DNA from 3 places in the Desulfonatronum parangueonense genome. Region 2 is predicted to be linked to each of the others. Evidence: predicted binding sites of a transcription regulator. Region 2 holds the regulator's gene; each other region holds the start of a gene.
What was found. Region 2 encodes sigma-54, which starts transcription at its own class of promoters, with help from an activator protein. Its sites were predicted from a motif close to CTGGCACGGNNNNTGCTT; they were not measured.
Positions count from the first base shown of each region.

Region 1 (7,328 bases), 1.6 Mb from region 2:
CGTTCAACCGGTAGAACAGATCCGGCCGAAAGGCCCCCTGGTTGGACAAGGCTTCCAGATCCTTGTTCGTAGCGGCCAGAATGCGCACATCCACCCGGCGAGTCTTGTTGCTGCCCAGCCGCTCGAATTCCTTCTCCTGGATGAAACGCAAAAGCTTGGCCTGCAGCCCCAGGGGCAGCTCGCCGATTTCATCCAGAAAGATGCTCCCGTTGTCAGCCTCTTCGAATTTGCCGGGCTTGGCGCCCATGGCGCCGGTGAAGGCTCCTTTTTCATACCCGAAGAGTTCCGATTCCAACAGGTTTTCCGGAATCGAGGCGCAGTTGACCTTGATGAAGGGGAACTTCTTGCGCTCCGAAAGATCGTGAATGATCCTGCCGATCAACGTCTTTCCGGTTCCGGATTCACCCTGCAACAGGACAGTGGCCCTGGTCGGCGCTACACGTTCGATTTGCCGCTGAACTTCCTGCATCGCCGAACTGCGCCCGACAATGTACGGGCCGTCCGTTCCCTTGGAAACCTTGTACCGCAGCGAAGCATTCTCCGCCCGCAGATTCTGAAACTGTTCGTTCAGGCTGACAAACTGGGCGATCAGCACGGCCACCACCTGCAGGAACTCGATGTCCTCCTGAGTGGAAACATGGTCCCCGAAAAGCCGGTCCACGTTCAGGACGCCGATGGGAATGCCCTGAAGGGTGATGGGCACACCGATGAAAGTCAGGTGCTGTTTTTCCAGGGTTCGGGACTGGGTCTTGTTCAGGAACAGGGGTTCATTGCGAATGTCCGGGACGGCATAGGGCTTGCCCGTCTGAAAGATCCGCCCGGTGACGCCCTCGTCCAGGCGATAGACCCCGCGCCGCATTTCTTCCGGGGTCAGCCCATGGGACGCGGTAATGAAGAGCATTCCGGTCTTGCGGTCCAGGAGGGTGACGGTTGCCCGTTTCATGCTCAGGTTGTCCGACATGATGCGCAAGACTTCCAACAAGATGTTTTCCAGATCCGGCAGGTGCGCGATTATCTCACAGATGCTGGAAAGGACATGCAGTTTGAGATCTCTGGTGTCTGGGGTCATGTCGTGCTTAACGCAAGAACCATTCCATTATGTATACCTATTAACTACCTTATTTTTAATAGTTAATTATTATCTTGGTCATCATATCCTGAGATATTTCCGACAAAATGAGCAAAACAAAAAATAATATTTACTAATTTGTCAAACATCAGTCTTAAATCTACAGCGAAATTTCTTTTCGATCATCCGGGCAAAGCCCCGGGAACGCGGGGCTCCGGGCAAAGTCCCGGGAACGCGGGGCTCCGTACCCGCTCCTCAAGAACTGCGAGTGCAGAGCCGCGCGTTCCTGGCAAAAACCGCCCATGCCCCACGAAACGTTCTTCGATACGTAGAAATTCGTATTGTCTGAGTAATGTCTTCTTGACGACCTTTGCGCCTCGAGCGAAGCGGGTGGTTCAGAAGCCCCGGGAACGCGGGGCTCCGTACCCGCTCCTCAAGAACTGCGAGTGCAGAGCCTCGCGTTCCCGGCAAAAACCGCCCATGCCCCCCCGAAACGTTCTTCGATACGTAGAAATTCGTATTGTCTGGGTGATGTCTTCTTGACGACCTTTGCGCTCGAGCGAAGCGGGTGGTTCAGAAGTCCCGGGAACGCGGGGCTCCGTACCCGCTCCTCAAGAACTGCGAGTGCAGAGCCGCGCGTTCCCGGCAAAAAACGCCCATGCCCCCCCGAAACGTTCTTCGATACGTAGAAATTCGTATTGTCTGGGTGATGTCCTCTTGACGACCTTTGCGCCTCGACCGAAGCGGGCGGTTCAGATTTCTTCTGTTCAGTTTGCGGGCCATGCTGCTTTAGTTGATGGTGATTGTGAACTGATCATCTTGATGTTCATGCCTTGAAGATGCCAGCAACAGCAGTTCGTCGTCCCGCAGCGGCCTGGCGAGCTGACCGGAAAGCTCCCGGACATGCTTGCCAAGATCCTCGATATCCCGGCGAGGCAGGATGATGCCGAGCCCACGGATAGCCTCGGCCACAGCCGCGGTTCCGGATTTCATTCCCACGGCTGTTTTTCGATGAGCACCGATGCCCTCCGGGGCAAATGGCTCGAACAGTGCGGGGTCCGCGGCCAGACCGTGCAGATGCAGGCCGGATTCACAGGCGAAAAGATCCTGTCCCAGGAGGACCTTGTTGCGGGCAACGGGAATGCAGGCCGCTTCGCCGACCATCCGGGCAAGGTTGAGAATTCCCGCTTGATCATATCCGACCATTTTCCGGACATTCAGGTGAGCGCTGACTTCCTCCAGGGCCGCGATTCCAGCCCGCTCCCCGATGCCCAGAGCCGAAACATCCACGCAATGCGCCCCGGCGGCCAATGCGGTGATCGCATTGGCCGTGGCCATTCCGAAATCGTTGTGACCATGAAAGCCCACCATCAGCCCGGCCTGTTCGACGAACAACCGCACGAGTTCCGCTGTTTCGAGGGGCGTGAGCACACCGACGGTATCGGAAAGCCGAACTCGATGTCCGCCGCACTCCCGCACCAATTTCGCCGCTTCCAGGGCAAACTCCCGGTCCGCGCGGGAGATGTCTTCCAGGCCGATGCTCAGGAAGTCGAATTGCAAGGAGGCCGCGTCCTCAAGGACTCGCCGCAGACGTTCAAGAAGCCCGGCCCGGTCCAGGTGCAGCCGCTTTTCGATATGTGCATCCGATACTGGAACCCCGAAATGGACTCTCCGCACGCCCTGCTCGGCCAATGCCCGCAGGTCCCGGGAACGCAGCGGCGACCAGACCGTCAAGGACGTTCGCCCCTCAGGGTCCACCAAGCGGCCATGCCGCAGCAACTCCGGCAGCCCTTCCTGGCCGACCCAACCGATTTCGACTTCCTCGATCCGCGCCCGCACAAGTTCTGTCAGGATGCGCCGCCGCAGTTCGTCCGTGAAGTACACTCCAAACATCTGCGCTCCCTCGCGCAAGGTGCTGTCGATGAGCATTGTTCCTTCCTTTATGGCAATATTCAGCACATACCCCGTGCTCACTTGCCAGCGCTGGATTCCGGCCTACGCCGGGATGACGTATTGTACCAATGTCTTTCCAGGTTCAGTCATACCGGCGAAGGCCGGTATCCAGTCCGTTTTTTCTCGGATGAGCTGGGTAGTTACCCTTTACTTATATCACAGTCTTTGAGGAGTTGAGAGCATCTTCGGTGCCAACAGAGATTCTCTAGCCGGTACACGCTTCCACCCCGGACCTCTGTACACCCGCAAATCATGGATCGCCCAGGGCATTCATGAGCCACATGATGCTGCATCTCCCCAAAGATTGACCTGCTGTTCATCTCCCCTCGGCGCGTTTCGCATCTCCTCGCTTCCGACATTCATACATTCCTTTTTGTACCAGCATACAAATATGTCATTCGTTCTTGTCGAGTTTTCTTGAAGATGGGAAACCCCTTCAGCATGAAATCAATCTATTGAAATAATGAAGTTAAATTTCAATTTTTTGAGCACAAATCCACCCCTGGCACGCTCCTTGCCCTATGCCTTCCATCTCAACACTTCAATCGGGAGGAACGCATGCGCAAGGTTGCCATTTATGGAAAGGGCGGGATCGGAAAATCCACCACTACGCAGAATACCGTGGCGGCATTGGGAGAGATGGGTCGCAAGGTGATGATCGTCGGCTGCGATCCCAAAGCCGACTCAACCCGTCTGCTGCTGCACGGACTGCATCAGCGCACGGTGTTGGACACTCTGCGGGAGGAAGGCGAGGACGTGGAACTCGATGACGTGCTTCTGGGCGGCTATGCCGGGACGGTCTGCACGGAATCCGGCGGTCCGGAGCCCGGCGTGGGATGTGCCGGACGGGGAATCATCACCAGCATCAACCTCCTGGAGCAGCTTGGCGCCTACAAGGAAGACAAGAACCTGGACTACGTTTTCTACGACGTTCTGGGCGACGTGGTCTGCGGCGGATTCGCCATGCCCATCCGTGAAGGCAAGGCCCAGGAAATCTACATCGTGGTTTCCGGTGAAATGATGGCCATGTACGCGGCCAACAACATCTGCAAGGGCATCGTCAAGTTTGCCGAGGCAGGCGGCGTGCGGTTGGGTGGACTGATCTGCAACAGCCGTAATGTGGACAATGAGCGGGAGATGATCTTGCAGCTAGCCAAGCGGCTAGGATCCCAGATGATCCACTTCGTACCCCGGGACAACATGGTCCAGCGGGCCGAGATCAACCGCAAGACAGTCATCGACTTCGACCCCGAGCACGCCCAGGCCGACGAATACCGCACCCTGGCCAAAAAAATCGACGGCAACGACATGTTCGTCGTGCCCAAACCCCTCGAGATCGATGAACTGGAAAAGCTGCTCATCGATTACGGCATCGCCAACTAACGGTTGATTTTGGGCACTGCAAGCCGAACAACACGCAATTCAAAGGAGAAGCAACAATGTTGATCATGGTCAGAGCCATAGTGCGGCCCGAGAAGGCGGATGGCGTATTGAAGTCGTTGATGGATGCCGGGTACCCGGCGGTGACCAAGTTCTCCGTGGCCGGCCGCGGCAAGCAGCGCGGCATCAAGATCGGCGAGATCACCTACGACGAGATTCCCAAGGTGCTGCTGTTGAGCGTGGTGGGCGAGAACGACAAGGATTTCGTGGTCAAGACGATCATGGAAGCCGCCCGCTCCGGTGAAAAGGGCGCCTTCGGGGACGGCAAGATTTTTCTCAGTCCGGTGGAGGAAATGTACACCATCAGCTCCGGAGTCAAGGAGACCGAAGGAGCGGACCTGAAGGGGGTCGGAGTATGAAGGAAATAACCGCGGTCATTCGGATGAACATGGTCAACAAGACCAAGGAAGCCCTGGCCGAAGCGGGAGTCCCGGCATTCTTCGCCCTGGAGGCCCAGGGCCGGGGCAAGGGGTTGATCAACTCGGCCCTGCTCCAGGGCGCGGCAAAAGGCTACGAGGAAGCCGCCGAGCTGCTGGGCGAGAAAGGCAGATTGTATCCCAAGCGGGTCTTCACCGTGGTTGTCGAGGACAATCAAGTGGAAGACGTGGTGAATACGATCATGGAAGTGAACAGGACCGGCAAACCCGGTGACGGCAAAATATTCGTCGCTCCGGTGTTCGACTCCGTCCGAGTCCGCACCGGCGAGCGAGGCGCAAAATCCATCGACTAAGTTCGGTCAAGCTGGAGGAAGCATGAGCACCATTACGAAAAAGAAAAAAGTTGTTCAGATGGATCCCGCCGACCTAGTGCAGGATCTGTTGAAAAAATACCCGACCAAGGTTGCCAAGAAGCGGGCCAAGCAGATCATGGTCAAGGAAGCCGAAGGCGCGTCCACTCCGGAAATGGGCGCCAACATCCGCACCATTCCCGGCATCATCACCATGCGCGGCTGCACCTACGCCGGCTGCAAGGGCGTCATTCTCGGCCCGACCCGGGACATCGTGAACATCACCCATGGCCCCATCGGCTGCGGATTCTATTCCTGGTTGACCCGGCGCAATCAGACCCACGCCGAGACGGATGCCGATGAAAACTTCATGCCCTACGCCTTTTCCACGGACATGAACGAGAACGACATCGTCTTCGGCGGAGAAAAGAAGCTCAAGCAGGCCATCAAGGAAGCCTACGAGCTGTTCCATCCCAAGGCCATCGCCATCTTCTCCACCTGTCCCGTGGGTCTGATCGGCGACGACGTCCATGCCGTGGCCAAGGAAATGAAAGAGGAACTGGGCATCAACGTCTTCGGGTTCAGCTGCGAGGGATACAAGGGCGTCAGCCAGTCCGCGGGCCACCACATCGCCAACAACCAGATCTTCAAGCATGTGGTGGGCACCAAGGAAGAGATCAAGGTCGGCGAGTTCAAGATCAACCTGCTGGGGGAATACAACATCGGCGGGGACGGCTTCGAGATCGACCGGATTTTCGACAAGTGCGGGATCACCGTTGTCTCCACCTTCAGCGGCAACTCCACCTACGATCAGTTCGCCACGTCCCACACCGCGGACCTGAACACGGTCATGTGCCACCGCTCCATCAACTACGTGGCCGAAATGATGGAGACCAAATACGGGATTCCCTGGATCAAGGTGAACTTCATCGGCGCCGAGGCCACGGCCAAATCCCTGCGCAAGATCGCCCAGTACTTCGATTCGCCGAAGCTGACCCAGCGCGTGGAAGCCGTGATCGCCGAGGAAATGCCCGAGGTGAAGCAGGTCATGGCGGATGTGCGCTCCCGGACCGAAGGCAAGACGGCCATGCTCTTCGTGGGCGGATCACGGGCCCATCATTACCAGGAGCTGTTCAACGAGATCGGAATGCGGACCATCTCCGCGGGCTACGAGTTCGCCCACCGCGACGACTACGAAGGCCGGCACGTCATCCCGGACATCAAGATCGACGCGGACAGCCGGAACATCGAGGAACTGGAAATCGAGCCGTGCACCGAGAACTACAATCCGCGCAAGACCCCTGAAGAGCTGAAGAGACTGGAGGAAGCGGGTTTCAAATTCAAGGAATATGCCGGGATGATTCCGGACATGGAAAACAAGTCCCTGGTGATCGACGACCTGAACCAGTACGAGGCCGAGAAGCTGATCGAGATCATGAAACCGGACATCTTCTGCGCCGGGATCAAGGAAAAGTATTCCGTCCAGAAGCTGGGCATCCCGCTGAAGCAGCTCCACAACTACGATATCGGCGGGCCCTATGCCGGATTCAAGGGCGCGGTGAACTTCTACCAGGACATCGACCGCATGGTGAACAGCAAGGTCTGGTCCTACCTGAAGGCGCCCTGGCAGGAAAAGCCGGAACTGTCCGCGACGTATGTCTGGGAGTGACAGGGGCCAGTGGCCAGAGGTCGAACACATGGAGTTGGAAATCGGTAGTTGGATTTGGGAGTTGGAGAATCAATCAATTGTTATCCGTGGCATGACAGCGAAAGGATAAAGAGAGGAATACTATGACGCTGCTTCGACATACGCCGACTGAAATCAAGGAGCGCTCCGCGCTGTCCATCAACCCGGCCAAGACCTGCCAGCCGGTGGGGGCCATGTACGCGGCCTTGGGGGTTCACGGCTGCCTGCCCCACAGTCACGGTTCCCAGGGCTGCTGCGCCTATCACCGCAGCGCCCTGACCCGGCACTACAAGGAGCCGGTTTCCGCGGCCACAAGCTCGTTCACGGAAGGTGCTTCCGTATTCGGCGGCCAGGCCAACCTGGTCCAGGCCATCAACAATATTTTCACGGTGTACGAGCCGGACGTCATAGCCGTGCACACCACCTGTCTGTCCGAGACCATCGGCGACGAC
Region 1 covers NZ_BAAHXH010000003.1:1,673,720-1,681,047, forward strand. The annotation lists gene ACYQ15_RS07620 (sigma 54-interacting transcriptional regulator) at 1-1,069, opposite strand, end outside; gene ACYQ15_RS07625 (LeuA family protein) at 1,859-2,998, opposite strand; gene nifH (nitrogenase iron protein) at 3,581-4,405, shown strand; gene ACYQ15_RS07635 (P-II family nitrogen regulator) at 4,462-4,821, shown strand; gene ACYQ15_RS07640 (P-II family nitrogen regulator) at 4,818-5,192, shown strand; gene nifD (nitrogenase molybdenum-iron protein alpha chain) at 5,251-6,858, shown strand; gene nifK (nitrogenase molybdenum-iron protein subunit beta) at 6,981-7,328, shown strand, end outside.
Region 1: the regulator sigma-54 is predicted to act here: its motif matches at 3,525-3,542, upstream of nifH (nitrogenase iron protein).

Region 2 (7,328 bases):
GGGCCTTGAGACAGACAATCTGCGGAAAATCAGAGAAGAGCCGTCCGAAGCGTTTCCAGGCGCCTTCATCCGGAAAGGCAATGGACACGTCGGGCAGGCTCTGGATCTCCTCCTTGAGCAGGTGCACGGCGGTTTCCAGCCGGGGAATGACGCTGTCCGAAAAATAGAATCGTTCCTGCAGGGCGTGGATGTCGTAGATAACGATCTGGGCCGGTCCGGACATGGACAGGGGAATGTCCGAGAGCAGCCGGGCCAAAGTGGCGGCGGTGGCGATCTGGCCTTCTTCCTCGACCCGCTCCATGGTCCCCGTGGGAAAGTAGGGCAGGATCAGCTTGAAGGAGCGGACGGCATATCGAGGCAATTCGAAAAGCACGGCCAGTTGGGCGAACATCTCTCCGGGGGTGGTCAGGGTTCCGAGAAAGGCCACGTCGCGGTTGCGGAGATTGGGAGCGTTTTCGATCCGCAGGTTGGGAAAGCCGTCCTGGAAGTAGGACCAGTCGATCCGCCCGAGGGTGATGTCTTTGGGATGGGCCGTATGGATGCGCAGGGCGGTTTCCGTCATTTGCGGGCAGAAGAAAAGATGGATCATGCGGATCTCCTGTTCAAGTCGAGGGAGGCGAGCAGGGCGTTGATTTCGGATGCAGTCAAGGACCGGCATGCGCCGCTGGGCAAATCGCCAAGCTGGATGGGACCCTGGCTCAACCGTCGCAGATGCAGGACATGCAGGCGAAGATCGCGGCACATTCGCCGTATTTGCCGGTTCACGCCCTGGCGCAGGGTCATTTCCAGAATCACGCCTCCCTCGGAATGATGGCCGTTTCGGCGATATGACTTTCCGTCATTGCCGATGACGCGGACATCCACAGGGGCGAGCCGCTCCCCCTCGGCAAGCCGCATTCCGCCGCGCATGGTCTCGAGCTTCGCTCGCGTTACATGCCCACGGACCCGGACATGATATGTTTTGGGATGCTCCCAGCGTGGGTGGGTCATGCGCAGGGTAATTTCGCCGTCCGTGGTCAGCAGGAGCAAACCTTCGGAAAGCCGGTCCAGGCGGCCCACGGGAAATGGTCGCCAGCGGCGGATTTCAGGGGAAAGAAGATCCATGACGGTTTTACGGCCCTGGGGGTCGTGGGCCGTGGTTACCACGTCGGGGGGCTTGTGCATGGCCAGATACAGGAGTTCGCGTTGTTCTCTCGGGATCAGTGGGATGTCCTTGCCGTGAACCCGAACGCGGTCCCGGCTGGGATCAATGCGAATTCCGGGAGTTCTCGTCACCTCGCCGTTGACCATGACGGCTCCTGCAATAATCAATTCGTCCGCTGTCCGGCGTGAACAAAGTCCGGATTGCGCCAAGACCTTGTTCAGGCGTAATGTCTGGTCTGATTCAGTATGTATCACTCCCTGATAATAGGGCGACGGCGGCAGCGGGGTCAAGGTGACGGCCTGCCCAAGCGGGAATCAGGGCTGAACTTGTTCTCGATGCTCACGCGCTATTCGATCCAAGTGTTGCAACCTCAACCTCATTGAAATTGAAATCGCAATCGAAATCGAAATCGAAATCGGACATCATATCATGAAGACGGCGTAATCATGGGGTGGTGGTAACTACTCAGCTCATCCGAGAAATTAGACTGGATTCCGGCCTTCACTGGTATGACTTAACTTGGAAAAGAGGTGGTATGATACGTCATTCCGGCGAAAGCCGGAATCCAGCTCTGGCGAATGACCACAGAGTATGTGCTGAATAGTTACGGGTGGTGGTAACTATTCAGCAAACTCGTGCTGTTGCCGAGTTTGACACCGGTATCGGGGTCGGAGTCGGGGTCGGTATCGAAGCGAGCCATGTGTAAGGGCAATATAATGTTTTCGATACCGATTCCGATACCGACCCCGATACCGATTATCGGAGTAAAAACTTATGCTGAATAGTTACGGGTGGTGTATGATTTTCCGATTTCGATTTCGATTTCGATTGCGATTGCGATTATTGCAGTGAATACGGATTTTGTCCTGCAGCGGGCAAGGCATTCATTTGACCGTTTATCCAGACGTGGCTATAGGCAGTTTCAATGGAGCCGAAAAAAAGGCGTTGGAACGCATTCGGTTCAAAAAAAACTTCGATCCCTTCATGACGGCCTGAAACGCCGATTTGGCGGCGAGGCATCAATTGCTCGTAATTGCGCAAGTTACCGCGGTACTCGATTTTATCTTGCAATTATTGTACTCAGTTTTTTCTTGCCCAACGTTGCAACGCCAAGCTTGCTCTGAGGACCGGGCTTTGACCGTGCACGCGTCTCAAATTTATAGATAAACGATCTGATCCAAGTTGGAGGATCCATGCATCGAAAAATACTTATTGGGATTGTCTGCCTGCTGGTTGTGTTTTTTTTCGTTTTTTCCAGGAACTCGGAACAGGAGCGGCGAACCATCGGTCCCATGGCTGAGGATGTGGACGTGGATGTGAGCATGAGCGGCGTGGAAATGCGATTGGGACAGCAGGGGCGCATGCTTTGGACCTTGAAGGCGCATTCGGCCTCCTATGACCAGGGACAGCAGGTGGTTCTGCTGAATTCTCCATACATCACCAAAAATCTGGTGGGCAAGGATGTTCCGGTCATCGTGAACGCGCCCCTGGGCGAGGTGGATCAAGCCTCCAGTGATATCCGGCTCTGGTCCGGAGTGCATATGGAATACGGGCCAACCTATCTCAATTCCCGGGAAGCCATATTTGTTCAGGTGGACGACACCATCTTTTTGTCCGGAGACATCCTTCTGGACCGGCAAGGATTGCAATTGCGTTCCGAAAAAGGGGATGTCGATCTGACCACCTGGGTGGTCAATGCCGAAGGCGGCGTGGAGGTTATCATTGCCAAAAACAATTTTGCCAAAGGGTTGTAAGTGGCTGTTCGTCGCCCATTGAACGTGGCTTGGAAATCGGTATTGTTGTGCCTTGTCGCGGTCATGGCCTTCGCCACATGGAGCAGGGCGGATGACGAGGAGGCCGTGCCCACCCGGATCACAGCTGAGCGTTTGCGCTATGATCACCATGATCACCAGATTGAGTTCATCGGCAACGTCCATGTGGACAGGCCGAATTTTCAACTTCGCTCGGAACGGCTGCTGATTTTTTTGCGCACCCTGCCCCGGGAGGATCGTCCGGAAGACGTGTCCGCGGAACAGGACATGGAAGCCCAGGTGGATATTGAGAAAATGATCGCCCTGGGCAAGGTTTTTTTGAAGCATGAAGAACGGATCGGTCACGGGGATATGGCTACCTATTGGGTTGACCTGGGGGTGCTGCGTCTGGAGGGCAATGCCATTGTGGAAGACGGGGGTACCAAGCTGGAAGGCAATGTAATCACGCTCAACGTCCAGGAAAAAGAGGTAGACGTGCAGGGACGCAAGGATCGGAGAGTGGAGGGCGTGTTCATGCTGCCCCGCGAGCAGGGGGGGCAATGAGTTCGATTCTGATCGGCAAGGATCTGCGGAAAGCCTTCGGCCAGAAAGAGGTGGTCCGCGGAATCACGGTTCGTGTGCAACAGGGAGAAATCGTCGGGCTGCTGGGGCCCAACGGCGCGGGCAAAACCACCACGTTTTACATGCTGGTCGGAGTGATCAAACCTTCGGGCGGATCCGTCCAACTGGACGGGCAGCAAATTACGACGTGTCCGCTGCATGAGCGGGCCCGGCTGGGGTTGAGCTACCTGCCCCAGGAAAGCTCGGTTTTCAAAAAATTGACTGTCCTGCAAAACCTGCAGATCATTCTGGAGTACACTGATTTTTCCCGCTCCATGCAGCACAAGAAAGCCGAAGCCCTGATGGAAGAACTTGGGATCTCCAAACTGGCGGATCAGAAGGCCATGCACTTGTCCGGCGGGGAACGTCGAAGACTGGAGATTGCCCGCGCCCTGATCCGCAATCCAAAATTCATGTTGTTGGATGAACCATTTGCGGGTATTGATCCACTTGCGGTGGATGATATTCAGGTCATCGTGACATCGCTTAAGGAACGGGGCATTGGGGTGCTGATCTCAGATCACAATGTCCGTGAGACTTTGAAAATTTGCAACAGAGCCTCCATTGTTTTCGAAGGGAAAGCCATTTTCGAGGGCTCGCCGGAGGAAATCGTTGCGGATTCAAGTGCTCGAAAAGTATATCTTGGTGAGGATTTTTGTCTATGATCACGCGTTTTGCCTTGTGCACGCAAGATTTCCCTGCTCAAATGCATTCAACATCGAGGGTAGGGCATGGCTCTTGAATTACGCCAGCAGCTGAAGCTGACGCAGCAACTGGTGATGACACCCCAGCTGCAACAGGCCATCAAGTTGCTTCAGCTTTCCCGGATGGAACTGGTTGAAAGCATTCAACAGGAGTTGTTGGAAAATCCGGTTTTGGAGATTGTTCCGGAAAGCCTCGACGAGGCCGTCATGGAGGTGGAGAAGAAAGATTCTGCCGAGGAGCGTTTTCAATCCGTCAATGTTGAAGAGCCACGACAACTGCATGACCCGGAATGGCAGGACTATCTTGGGGAATTTTCCAGTGTCAGCCGACAGATGCAAGGCAGGGACTGGGAAGTTCCTGAAGAAGGAATGAGTTTTGAAGCCAGGCTGGCGGGCAAGTCGACCTTGATCGGCCATCTCTCCTGGCAATTGCGGCTTTCGGCATTGTCGCAAAGTGAGCTCGACATCAGCAACGTGATCCTTGGCAATCTTGATTCAGTGGGATACCTGTGCGAGCCCATTGAAGAGATTGCGGCAATGGCGGAGTGCAGTGTCGAGGAAGCTGAAAAGGTGCTCCGGATCATGCAACGGTTGGATCCTGTCGGAGTGTGCGCCCGAAGCCTGCGGGAATGCCTGATGGTTCAGATGGAGGAATTGGGGCTGGATGATCCCGTGCTGGTTTCTCTCGTCAAGGATCACATGGAGGAACTGGAAAAGCGCCGCTACAAGCCTCTGGCCAAGAAGTTCAAGCTGACCATGGATGAGATCAGGGAGTACCTGGAATGCATTCAACGGCTTGATCCCATGCCCGGGAAGAGCTTCAACAACGATGATCCGCAGTTTACCAGCCCGGATGTGTATGTGCATCAACAAGGCGAAGATTTTATCGTGGTCCTGAACGAGGACGAAATACCGGGCTTGATGATCAATGAGGCCTATGCCAAGGACATGGCCATCCATGGGAAGGGGGCCAAAGAGTACATCCAGGAGAAAGTGCGTTCCGCTCACTGGCTGATGAAAAGTCTGTATCAGCGCCAGCGGACCCTGTACAAGGTCGCGGAAAGCATTGTCCGGTTTCAGTTGGAATTTTTCCGTCACGGCGTGACTCATCTGAAGCCGATGATTCTGAAGGACGTGGCTTTGGACATCAGCATGCACGAATCCACGGTGAGCCGGATTACCACGAACAAGTACATGAACACGCCGCACGGCATTTTTGAATTGAAATTTTTCTTCAACAGCGCATTGGGAATGGATGACGGCAGCGAGGCCGGCTCGGAAAGCGTCAAGGCGGAAATCAAGAAACTGATATCCGAGGAGGACCCTAAACGGCCGCTGAGCGATGAGTTGATCTCCCAGCTGCTGAAAAAGTCCCTGGGGGTGAACATTGCCCGCCGAACCGTTGCCAAGTATCGTATGGCACTGAACATCGACTCGTCGTCCAAACGGAAATCGATTTTTTGATCCGAAATGGTCCCGAAGTCGAATTCCGGCCTTGTCGCACTGAAACGAGAAGCTCCATCAACACCTTGGCAAAATCCCATTGCGCCTTGTCCACATAGTCAACCTTGAACCCTTTACCTGGAGGTGTCTGCATGGAAATCACATTCACGTTTAAGAATTTTGAGCCGTCGAATCACCTCAAAGGGTATGCACGTGAACGTTTTGATAAAATCAACCGATATTTGCGCCCGGACGATGATGGTGAGATCGCGGTGAATCTTTCGGTGGAAAAATACCGCCACATGGCGGAGGTCATATTGACGGGCAAGGACATGCATTTCTCCGCGACCAGCGAGAGCGAAGACATGTATTCCACCATTGATCTGGTTCTGGACAAGCTGGAGGCCCAGGTTCGCAAGATCAAGGAGAAGAGCAAGGACCACCGCCGCGGCCAGAAAGGCCAATCCGCCAGGGTGGATGTGATCTCCTTCACCCAGAACGAAACCGGAAAGCGTGAACAGACCATCACGGAAACGGACAATTTCGAGCCCAAGCCCATGTCCGTGGACGAAGCAGCCATGCAGCTCGAAACCCTGGGCAACGAATTCCTGGTGTTCTTCAACGCGGACATTGAGCGCGTGAACGTTATCTATCGCCGAAAAAGCGGCGATTTCGGCTTGATTGATCCGGGAATCTAACCTGATGATCCTCCGGGAATATTTAAGCAAGGACCTGCTCCTTCCCGAACTGCAGGCCCGGAACAAGACAGAGGTCCTGGCGGAGCTGGTCTCCGCCCTGGCCTTGAAGTGGCCGGGCTTCGACGCCGAGACCGCGTTCCGGGTCTTGCGGGATCGTGAGAGCCTGGGCAGTACCGGCATCGGCGACGGCATCGCCATACCCCACGGCAAACTGGAGGGGCTTGAGCAGATTGTGCTCGTGATCGGCCGCAGCTCCTCCGGGGTTGACTTCGATGCCCTGGATTACAAACCGTGTCATATTTTTTTCATGGTTCTGGCCCCGGAACATGTGGCCGGGATGCATTTGCGCATCCTGGCTTCCATCACTAGACTGCTGAAGAACGAGGAGTTTCGGCACGCCTTCCTCACAGCCCAAGACAAGGATCATTTCTGGGATGCACTCCATAGAGCCTGAGCAACCACCTGGACAGGCGCCGGAACAGCCTGAACAACATCTCCGCGGCAAACATGATGTCTCGCTGGTGATGGTCACCGGCCAATCCGGGGCCGGTAAAAGTACGGTCTTGAACGTATTCGAGGATCTCGGCTTCTATTGTGTGGACGGTCTTCCGGCCGGACTGGCCGGGCAACTGGTCACGCTGGCCGAGAAAATGAAGCTGGATCGTTATCCCGGCGTGGCTCTGGGGCTGGATGTTCGGCTGCCTGATTTTGCGCTGCAATGGGAAAACTTCGTTCAGGAGATGGATCAGGCCGGGATCAGCCTCAAGCTGGTCTTTCTGGAGGCCCGGGACGCGGTACTCATCCGGCGGTACGCCACCACAAGGCGGCCCCATCCCCTGGAAGCGCAAGGCATGGGGCTGGACCAGGCCATTTTTCAGGAACGGATCATGCTGGGAGGCCTGCGGAGCCATGCTGATCTGGTGGTGGACACTTCGGATTTTTCAATTCACGATCTGCGTCGGGTGAT
Region 2 covers NZ_BAAHXH010000003.1:26,167-33,494, forward strand. The annotation lists gene ACYQ15_RS00600 (phosphoribosyltransferase family protein) at 1-589, opposite strand, end outside; gene ACYQ15_RS00605 (pseudouridine synthase) at 586-1,434, opposite strand; gene ACYQ15_RS00610 (hypothetical protein) at 1,985-2,215, opposite strand; gene ACYQ15_RS00615 (LPS export ABC transporter periplasmic protein LptC) at 2,338-2,898, shown strand; gene ACYQ15_RS00620 (LptA/OstA family protein) at 2,941-3,459, shown strand; gene lptB (LPS export ABC transporter ATP-binding protein) at 3,456-4,181, shown strand; gene rpoN (RNA polymerase factor sigma-54) at 4,248-5,684, shown strand; gene hpf (ribosome hibernation-promoting factor, HPF/YfiA family) at 5,816-6,361, shown strand; gene ACYQ15_RS00640 (PTS sugar transporter subunit IIA) at 6,366-6,815, shown strand; gene rapZ (RNase adapter RapZ) at 6,796-7,328, shown strand, end outside.

Region 3 (7,328 bases), 3.7 Mb from region 2:
AGCAGGGCCTCCTGGACAAGGCTTGGGGATCTTCCGAGATTCAAGAGCAAGGTCATGGCCTTGGCCCGCACTAGGTCCGCATCAATGGTCATGGCCTCGATGCGGTCACGTCCCAGAGCCTGGGACGCGGCATACCGCTTGAAGCCGTCCACCAGCACCTTGTCCGCGACAATGGCCGGAGTCAGTTGCCCTTGCTTCCTAAGGGCGTCGGTCATGCGCCCAACCGCGACCTGAGGCGGCCTGCGCAAGGGAAGCAGGCGCATGTCGATCTGGTCCAGAGACAGGGAAAAGCTTTTCATCTGCCCTGAACCGCCTGCCGGATGCGCCGAGCCCCGGCTAGGTTCTTCGCGTACTGTTCTTCCTGAATGGACACATGACGAGACTCTCGACCCACCGGTTTCACCGGCAAGGAGAGGATCTGGAACAGGCGTCCGTCAAAGGCCAGCAGATCCTTGTCGATTAGCCCGTCCCTGGCTTGAATGTACTCATCCAGGTTCAGCCCCGTGATGGCGAGGATTTTCTCGTAGCTGTAGTACGACAGGCCTTTGTCGTTCGCGACGAGGATCAGAAAAAAATACAAAACCAGCTCCTGCACGGACAGCTTCTGCCAGAAGCCGTCGCGCAGGAAACGATGCTGGATGAAGGCAAAGCTGCCTTGAATGCTCCGCTGACGCTGCGCATTGATCACTCTCTTTTCCACCATGGTCCCCTCCTGTGGTTTTCAGGACGCATCCTGCCGCCCCTGACCCAAAACCCCTTCACTATCTCTCCGGCAGCACCGCAAAATCGGCAACGATGCGGGAGATAGCCCGCCCTCGGTCCGCTGTTTTCGGTTCCCGGACCAAGGTTGCAAGGGAGATTAACGCAACCGCCCAAAGGTGGTGAACCTTGATCATCCATGCCTTTTGATTTTTTTTTCAACCGGCGACGTCTCTCGCCAAGACAGTGCTGCGCCTTACCCTTGCGCGTCTTGCGGTATCGCCTCTGATAACGATTGAGCGATTCGCGCCTGGCCTCGGATCGGCAACGTGCGCAGCAAAAGGCCTGCCCTCGCCAGCAAGACCGGCAAACGCAAAATTTCACCCGACAACGTCGGCATGGTACAGTGATGAGCGGGACGATGGTGACGACCTCCGGCCTTGCAAGGAAACGACAGCCGGAGTATCAAAGGAAGTGGAAAGTGTGGGCTGCCGTCATTAGCGGTTGACCACGACGAAGGCTCGGAGGGTTCAGACTCCGAGCCTTTTTTATGCCTCACCATGTGTGCGGCGAAGTCAGATGGTCAGGGGCAAGCAACCCGAACCGTCATATCAACCGGAAGAAAAACAGGAAGTAAATCGAGTGTGTTTGCACACACAAGAGAAAAAAGAAGATACGGAAGAAAAAAAAGGAAGGAAATACACAAGCACCACTTCCGCCACACCAGGATTTCATCCAAACTGACTCACATGGGTCCGGTCTGGGGTGGCAGTGTCAATATGGCCAAGGCTGGCTTCCCTCCGGTAAAGTCACGTGCCCAAGAGAAATGCTCGAGTCGCGTTCTGACACAAGGCTTTGCTGGCCGTAAGCTGGTGTCGTATTCCTGGCTGAACGGCCTGCATCACAGCTACGCCTGGGCGTAGGACAAAAGCCTGAAAGTGTTCGAAGTCTTCGGATCGGCGTACGGCAGTCGAGGGATTGATGCGTCCTACGGCTGGCTTGGATAGCTTGAATGTTGGTTTTTGAACTGATCGCGAACTTGGATTTGTAAAAAATCTGTGACCGAGCAGGGAAAATGAGCGCGATATACTGGCTCTGGGTGGCACGATTCTTAAAAAATTATGTGACTTGGTCACTGGAAAGAGTGCAGCTTTTTATTGGACATTACACCCGCGCGTTTACTCTGGACATAATTCAGAGCTTGGTGCTTGGTAGTAATAAGACAGGAGTATTGCGTCCAAAAAACGTTAAAATGCTAAAAAAATATTAAAATTGCCAAAAACTTAAAAAATTAAGTCTACCTGCTCACTGAGCGGGAATTGTTCTGGCATAAAGTCAAAAATCTAACCTCAGATTGGCCTGAATGGCTTACTTGGATTCTCAATCGATCAATTCAGGTTGTGGTTTCTTTGGACGATATGGTCATGTCAGGCTGTCGGACTGATTTTTGATCCGTCGAGGAATTTCACAGGCCGCATCATACATTGGTAACGTAGAAACTCCATCAAGCTGATCACTAATACCTTCACCATTGGGACGCCAGTAACAGAATCAGGCGTCCCAATGGTCCGCAGAGGAGCAATACAGGATCGGTTTATTGAGCCATCTCGAGAAGAAGTTCCTTGGCAGGATCGTAGGTCGGGTCGATTTCCAGGCACCGCTCAAGCTGTTCCTTGGCCTGAGTGACTTTGCCGAGCTTGATCAGAACGCCTGCAAGGGTGAAGCGTATTTCGGCCTTGTCCGGGTTGAGTTCCAGGAAATTTTCCAGGGGTGCGGTGAGCTTGTCCAGGCAGTTCAGGCTGTGGGCAACCTGGACCAGCCCGTAGAGGGCCACTAGGTTTTCGGGGTTGAGTTCCAGGGCCTGGGAAAAATGTTCATATGCATCATTCATGGCGCCGGTCTCCATCTCCACCAAAGCCATGCCCGCAAGTGATTTATCAGTTGATTGAATTTCAGTCGCCCGCCTGTAGAGGCTGAGTGCATTCTCAAGGTGACCACGTTGGACAGCAACCGTTGCCAGTCCCAGGTATGGATCGGGATGCGTACCGTTGGAGTTGGCGGCTTTTTCATAGTACTGCTCCGCCTTGTCCAGCTCGCCCATAAACAGATAACATTCTCCAAGTTCTTTGTTGATTTCATAATCAAGATGGCTGGTCATGATGGTATCTCCTCTGTATAGATAATGGGTTCTTCAACAATTGCTCCTGTCTTAATTCTGACTGTTTTTCTTGGCATAAGCATCTTTCATGCCAATTATGGACTGCAATGATTGCCTCCTGGAGAGACAAGACGCCGATAGCGGTCGCTAATTGTTGGTTCGGCAGTCGGCGCATGGGGCGGCAGATTGCACTGGGAACGCCAAATGGCTGCGAGCGTTTTTTTGGAACGGGAGTTGCTAATTCCGGACGAAAACCACGTTTGGATCGTCACGCAACCCAAGTGTCACAGTCATGGCACAGTGGAAGAAAATGGAGGAAATACAACGTGAAAAGCCTGTTCGGTTCACATATTCATCTTCAGGCGAAGGTTCTTGATATGCGTCTTGAACGTCAAAATGTCGTCGCAGGGAATTTGGCGAACATCAAGACGCCTGGCTACAAGGCCCGCAGGCTGGAATTCGAGGAAGATCTGCAGCGTGCTTTGGGATTGGATGCCCGGGGAAAGATGACCCGAACCAACGCAGGACACATGCCGGCGGAATTCGATGCCAAAAATTTTTCCGCTGATTTCATAAAGGATCTCAAGCCGCGCGTAACGCAGGGGGAAGATGCCGTGGATCTGGACAAGGAGATGACAACCATGGCCAAGAACACGTTGCTCTACAATACGCTGATTACAACGTTGCAGAAGAATTTTGAAGGATTGAAGACAGTGATAATGGAAGGAGGCAAATAATGGATTTCATGACCGCACTGGATATCGGTGCTTCCGGATTGAGTGCCGAACGGACGCATTTGAACGTCATATCCATGAATCTGGCCAACGTGAATACCACTCGGACCCCTGAAGGCGGACCATACCGCAGAAAAAGCGTTGTCTTTCAGTCCACCCCCCTGGATTCACCATTTACCAAGGCCATGCGTTCCGAGCTTGAGCGGGAGGTGCAGGGCGTGAAAGTCAGCGGAATCGTCACGGACCAACGGCCCTTGAAAAGGGTTTATGATCCGGGCCATCCTGATGCGGATGGGCAGGGCTACGTCAGCCTGCCGGACATCAACGTGGTTGAGGAAATGGCGAACATGATGACGGCCTTGCGCACGTACGAGGCCAACGCCGCCACGGTTTCCTCAGCCAAGGCCATGTTCAACAAGGCTCTGGAACTGGGCAGGTAACCTGCGTTACGACTGTCCATCACAGCAACGATGAGCATCCCTGCATTTGGAGGAATAAATGGCCATTTCACCCATCGCCCTGAAGGCGTACGCTCAAGCGGCAAAAATGCCGCGCCCCGAAACCGTTCAGCCCCATACCGAGACAAAGTCATTCACCTCCACGCTTCAGGATTCATTGCGCAACGTGAACAATCTGCGTCAGGAATCCATTGGAATGATCGAATCCTTTGCCGCAGGTGAAAACCAGAATGTGCACGAGTTGATGATTGCCATGCAGAAGGCAAGTTTATCCATGAGCATGACCTCCGCGGTACGCAACAAGCTCATGGAAGCCTACAAGGAAGTGATGCGCATGCCCTTCTGAGACAAGGTATATGCAGCCTGAAGAGCGTCGGGTGCTGTTTTTCGTACCCTGTAATTCCTGACGGACCGCTGATTGCCTTGATTGTCGATTTCAAACCATAATCCCCTGATCCGGAGAAAAGACCATGCCTCCCTTTCTGGAAAATCTGAAAGCCAAAGCTCTCCTCATCTGGAATGATTCCAGCGTTTCTCAGCGCATCATGGTCGGAGGACTGGCCTTTTCCATGGTCCTTGTTTTTTTTCTTTTGTTGTACTGGATGGGAAGACCGGACTACGCCGTGCTTTATGATCGCTTGGCTCCGGAGGATGCCAACCGGGTGGTGAGTACGTTGCAAGCCGCCAACGAGCCCTTTCGATTGACGGACAACGGCCAAACAATCCTTGTTCCGATGGATCGGGTGCATGAACTTCGCTTGCGGATCGCCGGAGAAGGGGCATTGCGCGGATCAGGGCTTGGTTTTGAAATCTTTGACGACGTCAAGCTGGGGCAGACGGATTTCATCCAGCGCATCAATTACCAGCGGGCGCTGCAAGGTGAATTGTCCAGAACCATCAGTGAGTTTCCGGAAGTCGACAGCGCCAGAATCCATCTGGTCATTCCGCATCGCAGCCTGTTCATTGAAGAACAAAGTCCGCCCTCAGCCGCGGTGATATTGACCATGCGCCAGGGCGCCCGCCTTGAATCCCGACAGATTCAGAGCGTCGTCAATCTGGTAACCTCCGCGGTGGAAGGATTGACGGCGGAACACATCACCGTGTCGGACACCAGCGGCCGGGTGCTCTATCAGCCAAGGGCATCGGATACCTTCGAAGGACTGTCCAGCACGCAGCTGGAGTACAAGCTGCAGCTGGAACAGACGTTGGAGCGCCGTATCGATCAGATGCTTATTCCGCTGTTCGGACACGGCCAGGTCATAGCCAAGGTGAATACGGATCTGGATTTCAGTCAGCGCACCATTCGCAGGGAAATGTTTGATCCGGACAGCGCCGTGGTCCGCAGCGAACAAAAAAGCGATGAAACAAGTTCAGGGCAGTCCAACCTGGACGGCGGAGTGCCGGAACCGCAGTTTCGCGGCGAGGGCTTCGCGGGACAGGGAACGATCCAAGAGAGCATGCGCTCGTCTTCCACGATCAATTTCGAGATCGATCGCGAGGAGCAGCAGATCATCATGCCCATGGGGCAATTGCAGCGGCTTAGTGTTGCGGTTATCGTCGACGGCACCTATGAAGCGTCACCTGACGGCTCGGGCCATATTTTCATCCCCCGGAGCGCTGAGGAGCTGCAGCGCATCGAGCAGCTGGTGCGCAACGCCATCGGCTATGACGGAGCGCGGGGGGACAGCGTGGAGGTCTCCAGCATTTCCTTCGGCGGCCCGGAAGTTCTTCCTGCGCCGGGACTGGCGGACATCATCCTGGATTACGGCCGGCAGTTCGGCAAGCCGATACTCAATTTTCTGCTGGTTCTGCTTTTCCTGCTCCTGGTGCTCCGACCGGTGGTTCTGGCCATGATTCGGCCCCGTGTCGCCGAGCAGGACGATTCGGCGGTGGAAGGTCTGCCCAGCGGCGATATGGAACAAATGGCCCTGGAAGAGGCCGAGGCGATGGAGAGCGAAACAGTTCTGGCCCAGCGGCGCATGGAGCAGCTGAAGCAGCAGACCGAAGAATTGTTGCAGAAGAACATGGAGCAAAGCATCAACGTGCTCAAGATCTGGTTGAAAGAGGAGAATGCCTGACGTGGCTGAAAAAATTTCCGGCACCCAAAAGACAGCCATCCTGCTTCTGGCCATGGGCGACAAGTATGCCGTGGACGTGTTCAAGCACCTGGACCGGCGGGAAATTTCCCGGGTAAGCAAGGCCATGGTCGAAATGGACACGGTTCCCAAGGAAATGGTTGAGAACGTGCTCCGGGAATTCAACCAGATCCTGTCGCTGGGCGAGAACATGCTTGTCAGCAGTCCGGACCGGGTGCGACGGATGTTGCAGGGGCTGGACAGTGATACGGCCAAATACGTCCTGGATTCACTGGATCTGGACGCCGGTCCGGCGCCGTTCAAGTCCCTGGAGAACGTGAGTCCGAAGATGCTGGCCCAGATCCTGCGCAATGAACATCCCCAGACCCTGGCCTTGATTCTCGGGCATCTGGATTCGGAACAGGCGGCGGGTCTGCTCCAGAGCATGCCCACGGCCGTGCGTGCGGAGGTCCTGATCCGTCTGGCCAAGCTGGAGGCTGTTCCCGAAGACATGCTGGTGGAAGTGGGCAGAATCCTGGAGCGGCAATTGATTGCCATGGGAGGTCGCGAGGGCAAGAAGGTCGGGGGCATCCCCGCGGTTGCGGAGATCCTCAATGCCGTGGATCGCAGCACGGAAGAAGAGGTCCTTTCGGACATCGAGGAAGAGTCCACTCAGTTGGCCGAAGATATCCGTCAGCTGATGTTCGTGTTCGAGGACATCAAGCAGCTGGACGATCGCAGCATTCGCGAATTGCTCAAGGAAGTCAGCAATGACGAACTCACCTTGGCCTTGAAGGGAGCCAGCGAGGACCTTCGGGACAAGTTCTATTCCAATCTTTCGGAACGTGCCGCGACCATGATCAAGGAAGATCTGGAAATCATGGGACCGGTCAAGCTTTCGGAAGTGGAAGCGGCGCAGATGAACGTGGTCAAGGTCGTCCGCAGACTGGAAGCGGAAGGCCGGATCATCATCACGGGCAAGGGAGGGGGAGATGTCCTTCTCTAGCAGGCCGGGCGCCGATGGGAAACCGGAAGGCAGGATCATTATCGGTCCTCGTTCCGTGGGTCTGGGTGAGCTGACCTTGAACAGCAGGCGTCAGGATGCCTGGAGCATGGAAACCGAGGAGGAGTATCTGACGCGTGTGCGAAGTCGAGCCCAGGACATGGCCAGGGAAATTCTGGCCCAGGCAATGGCCGAGGCGGA
Region 3 covers NZ_BAAHXH010000003.1:3,701,851-3,709,178, forward strand. The annotation lists gene ACYQ15_RS16560 (ParB/RepB/Spo0J family partition protein) at 1-299, opposite strand, end outside; gene ACYQ15_RS16565 (hypothetical protein) at 296-703, opposite strand; gene ACYQ15_RS16570 (tetratricopeptide repeat protein) at 2,294-2,857, opposite strand; gene flgB (flagellar basal body rod protein FlgB) at 3,184-3,594, shown strand; gene flgC (flagellar basal body rod protein FlgC) at 3,594-4,031, shown strand; gene fliE (flagellar hook-basal body complex protein FliE) at 4,090-4,395, shown strand; gene fliF (flagellar basal-body MS-ring/collar protein FliF) at 4,520-6,127, shown strand; gene fliG (flagellar motor switch protein FliG) at 6,120-7,130, shown strand; gene ACYQ15_RS16600 (FliH/SctL family protein) at 7,117-7,328, shown strand, end outside.
Region 3: the regulator sigma-54 is predicted to act here: its motif matches at 3,080-3,097, upstream of flgB (flagellar basal body rod protein FlgB).